DNA from 2 places in the Streptomyces sp. NPDC092045 genome. Region 2 is predicted to be linked to the other one. Evidence: riboswitches for the same ligand, from Rfam matches in the RefSeq annotation. Region 2 holds a riboswitch; the other holds the start of a gene.
What was found. Region 2 has a riboswitch for S-adenosylmethionine ahead of thrC (threonine synthase). Riboswitches for the same ligand answer to the same signal wherever they lie in the genome.

Region 1: it holds a riboswitch for S-adenosylmethionine, as region 2 does, so the genes downstream of both, ACIQKA_RS07595 (aminotransferase class V-fold PLP-dependent enzyme) here and thrC (threonine synthase) in region 2, are expected to answer to the same signal.

The regions. Positions count from the first base shown of each region.
Region 1 covers NZ_JBIVSC010000002.1:181,137-183,329, reverse strand. The annotation lists gene trpD (anthranilate phosphoribosyltransferase) at 1-501, shown strand, start outside; SAM riboswitch class IV at 588-704, shown strand; gene ACIQKA_RS07595 (aminotransferase class V-fold PLP-dependent enzyme) at 913-2,193, shown strand, end outside.
Region 2 covers NZ_JBIVSC010000016.1:135,181-137,373, forward strand. The annotation lists gene ACIQKA_RS27540 (glucosyl-3-phosphoglycerate synthase) at 1-880, opposite strand, end outside; SAM riboswitch class I at 1,030-1,174, shown strand; gene thrC (threonine synthase) at 1,192-2,193, shown strand, end outside.

The DNA of each region.
Region 1 (2,193 bases), on a different contig from region 2:
TTCAACTTCCTCGGTCCGCTCACCAACCCGGCCCGCGTCCGGGCCCAGGCGACCGGCGTCGCCGACGCCCGGATGGCCCCGATCATGGCCGGGGTGCTCGCCGAGCGCGGCTCCTCCGCCCTGGTCTTCCGCGGCGACGACGGGCTGGACGAGCTGACCACCACGGCCACCTCGCGGGTCTGGGTGGTCCGGGACGGCTCGGTGCGCGAGGAGGCCTTCGACCCCCGGGACGTGGGCATCGACCTGGTGCCCGTGGAGGCGCTGCGCGGCGCGGACGCCTCGTACAACGCCGACGTGGCCCGCCGGCTGCTCGCGGGGGAGACCGGCCCGGTGCGGGACGCGGTGCTGCTCAACTCGGCGGCGGCGCTCACGGCCCTCGAACCGGGGGACGGCACCCTGGTGGAGCGGATCCGCGCCGGCATCGCGAAGGCCGCCGAGGCGATCGACTCCGGCGCCGCCCGCCGGACGCTGGAGCGCTGGATCGCCGTCAGCAACGCGTAGCCCTCCGGCCCTTCGCCACGAGACCCCGGTCCAGCATGCGGACCGGGGTCTTGCGCATCGGCGATCATGTGGCAGGATTCTCTTCAGGTCACGAGTGACAGCGTTTTGGCCCCGGCTTGCTGTCCGGCAACCCTCCGTCCGTGGCGGGGTGCCCCGGGTGATGACCAGGCCGTAGGCAGCGAGGTCTACGGCAAGCGCGGACCCCTCGAACACCAGGGGTCCTGGTCTCTCGAGGAGCTTTTTCCGTGAGCAAGCGAATGCGATAGGGCGAGTCCGCCCCTTCTTCACCCTCGGATCAGGGTCCCTTTCGCGTACCCCCACGTCTTCCGAGGCCTCACCCGTACCCCGCCGTGTCCGGCCGCGTACGGGATCACCGAAGCCATTCCGCACCGCCCGCCGGGAGATACCGCCATGTCCGCACGTCCTGACGCCGTCGCCACCACCGCTGCCACCGCCGTCGAGCCCGCCGTCACCGCCGTCGTCGAGACCGTCGCCACCGAGTCCGCCGACCCCTGCTGCGCCGCCCCGCTGCCCGTCCTCGGCCGGGACGTGACCGTCCCGCTCGTCACCGGCGGCGAGGTGACCTACGCGGCGCTCGACTACGCGGCCAGCGCCCCGGCCCTCCAGCGGGTGTGGGACGACGTCGCCGCGTACGCCCCGTACTACGGCAGCGTCCACCGCGGCGCCGGGTACCTCTCCCAGCTCTCCACCGACCTCTTCGAGAACAGCCGCGCCACCGTCGCCGAGTTCCTCGGCTGCCGCCCCGGCGACCAGGTCGTCTTCACCCGCTCCACCACCGACTCGCTCAACCTGCTCGCCGCCGCGGTCCCGGCCGGCTGCGAGGTCTTCGTCTTCGAGACCGAGCACCACGCCTCGCTGCTGCCCTGGCGGGACGCCCGGGTCACCTACCTCAACGCGCCCCGGACCCCGGCCCAGGCCGTCGAGACCCTGGAGCGGGCCCTGGCGGACCGCGACCCCCACGGCCCCGCCCTGGTCTGCGTCACCGGCGCCTCCAACGTCACCGGCGAGCTGTGGCCGGTCAAGGAGCTGGCCGCCGCCGCGCACGCCCACGGCGCCCGGATCGTGCTCGACGCCGCCCAGCTCGCGCCCCACCACCCGGTCTCCGTGGCCGAACTCGACGTGGACTGGGTCGCCTTCTCCGGGCACAAGCTGTACGCGCCCTTCGGCTCCGGCGTCCTCGCGGGCCGCGCCGACTGGCTCCAGGATTCCCAGCCCTACCTCGCGGGCGGCGGCGCCTCCCGCAAGGTGGCGCGTCGGGCCGACGGCGGTGTGGACGTGGAGTGGCACACCACCGCGGCCCGGCACGAGGCCGGTTCCCCGAACGTCATCGGGGTCTACTCGATCGCCTCCGCCTGCAAGGCCCTCGCCGAGGCCGGCTTCGACGCCCTCGTCGCCCGCGAGAACCACCTGATCGCCACGGTCCGCGCGGGCCTGGCCGAGGTCCCCGAGGTCCGGGTCCTCTCGCTCTTCGGCGACGACGCCCCCCGCGTCGGCGTCATCTCCTTCGTCGTGGAGGGCTGGAACAGCTCCCACTTCGCCGCCGCGCTCTCCGCCGAGTACGGCATCGGCGTCCGCGACGGCCTCTTCTGCGCCCACCCGCTGGTCCGCACCCTGCTCGGCAGCGACCCGCAGGACCCGGGCGAGTGCGGCGCCCCCGAGGCCGCGCCCGGC
Region 2 (2,193 bases):
CCACCGCGTACGTCCGCGGCTCGAAGCCCCGCTCGCCCCGTTCGAACTGGGTCAGCCACGGCCGCACCATGTGCCCCCGCGACAGCCTCAGCTGCGCCGTCCGGTAGATCGCCGCCGCCATCCGGCCGAGCGCGTGCCCGTCCTGGTGCCGGTGCCTGCGGACGCCCACGTCCACCTGCGCGAGCCCGTCCAGGCCCACCGTGTGCAGCGCGTCCACGAGCAGGCCCAGCTCCACTCCGTAACCGACCGGGAAGGGCAGTCGCTCCAGGAGCGAGCGGCGGGCCGCGTATTCGCCGCCGAGCGGCTGCACGAAGCCGGCCAGCCGCGGCCAGTGCAGATTGAGCAGCGGGCGCGCCACCAGTTCCGTCACCCGGCCGCCCTGACCGGGAGCGCCGTCCAGCGGCCGGTCGTACATCGCCTTGACGAGGTCCACGTCCGGGTCGGTCAGGAGCGGGCCCACGATCCCCGTCACGAAGTCCGCGGAGAAGTCCCGCAGGTCCGCGTCCACGAAGCACACGACGTCCCCGCTCGTCACCATCAGTGACCGCCACAGGACCTCGCCCTTGCCGGGCGCGGCCGGTATCCGGGGGAGCACGTCGTCGCGCGCCACCACCCGCGCCCCGGCCGCCGCCGCGACCTCCGCCGTGCGGTCCGTGGAGCCCGAGTCGAGGACCACCAGCTCGTCGACGAGCGGCACCGCCTCCGACATCAGCTCGCGGCGGATCACGGCCACGATGTCCCCGACGGTCGCCTCCTCGTTCAGCGCCGGCAGCACCACGCTGACTGTCGTCGCACGCTTGGCGGCGAGGATCCGCTCCAGCGGCCGGTCCGCCACGGACCAGGACCGCCGGGACAGCCAGCGCTCCACCTCTTCCAGCACGTGATCTCCATCTCGCGGTTCGGACGGGCCGTCCAAGCGCCCGTGCCTTCGGTTACAGTCTTGAACAACGCAGCGACCCCGCGCACATCGGGGTGGCGTACGCGTCGGAGCGCAGGAACGAAAGTCCGGCCCTCCCCACAATCGAATACCGCTCATCCAGAGGGGCAGAGGGAAACGGCCCGTTGAAGCCCCGGCAACCCTCCAGTCGGTCACTCGTCATCCAGCGAGGTCCCCGGCTAGGGAAGGTGCCAAATCCGTCTCATGGCGAAAAATTCGTCATGGGAAAGATGAGGAGAAAGGGCCTCGCCTCCATGGCTGTACAGACCGTCGCACCCGCCACCACCGTCGACCTCGGTCCCGCGTCCGGGCTCTCCTGTCGCGAATGCGGTGAAGTCTTCGCACTCGGCCCGATCTTCGCCTGCGAACTCTGTTTCGGACCGCTCGAAGTCGCGTACGACCTCCCCGCCGGCGACCCCGAGGAGCTGCGGAAGCGCATCGAGGCCGGCCCCGCCAGCATCTGGCGCTACGCCCCCCTCCTGCCCGTCCCCGCCGACGTCGCCGAGAAGCCGAACCTGAACCCCGGCTGGACCCCGCTCGTCAAGGCCGACAACCTGGCCCGCGAGATCGGCGTCGCCCCCGGGAAGCTCTTCGTCAAGGACGACTCCGGCAACCCGACCCACTCCTTCAAGGACCGGGTCGTCGCCCAGGCCATCGAGGCCGCCCGCGCCTTCGGCTTCACCACCCTCTCCTGCTCCTCCACCGGCAACCTGGCCGGCGCCGTCGGCGCCGCCGCCGCCCGCGCCGGCTTCCGCTCCTGCGTGTTCATCCCGCACGACCTGGAGCAGGGCAAGGTCGTCATGGCCGGCGTCTACGGCGGCGACCTGGTCGCCATCGAGGGCAACTACGACGACGTCAACCGCTTCTGCTCGGAGCTCATCGGCGACCCGCTCGGCGAGGGCTGGGGCTTCGTGAACGTCAACCTGCGCCCGTACTACGGCGAGGGCTCCAAGACGCTCGCGTACGAGATCTGCGAGCAGCTCGGCTGGGTCATCCCCGACCAGCTCGTCATCCCGATCGCCTCCGGCTCCCAGCTCACCAAGATCGACAAGGGCCTCCAGGAGCTCGTCAGGCTGGGCCTCGTCGAGGACAAGCCGTACAAGATCTTCGGCGCCCAGGCCGAGGGCTGCTCCCCGGTGTCCGCCGCCTTCAAGGCCGGGCACGACGTCGTGCGGCCCCAGAAGCCGAACACGATCGCCAAGTCGCTCGCCATCGGCAACCCGGCCGACGGCCCGTACGTCCTCGACATCGCCCGC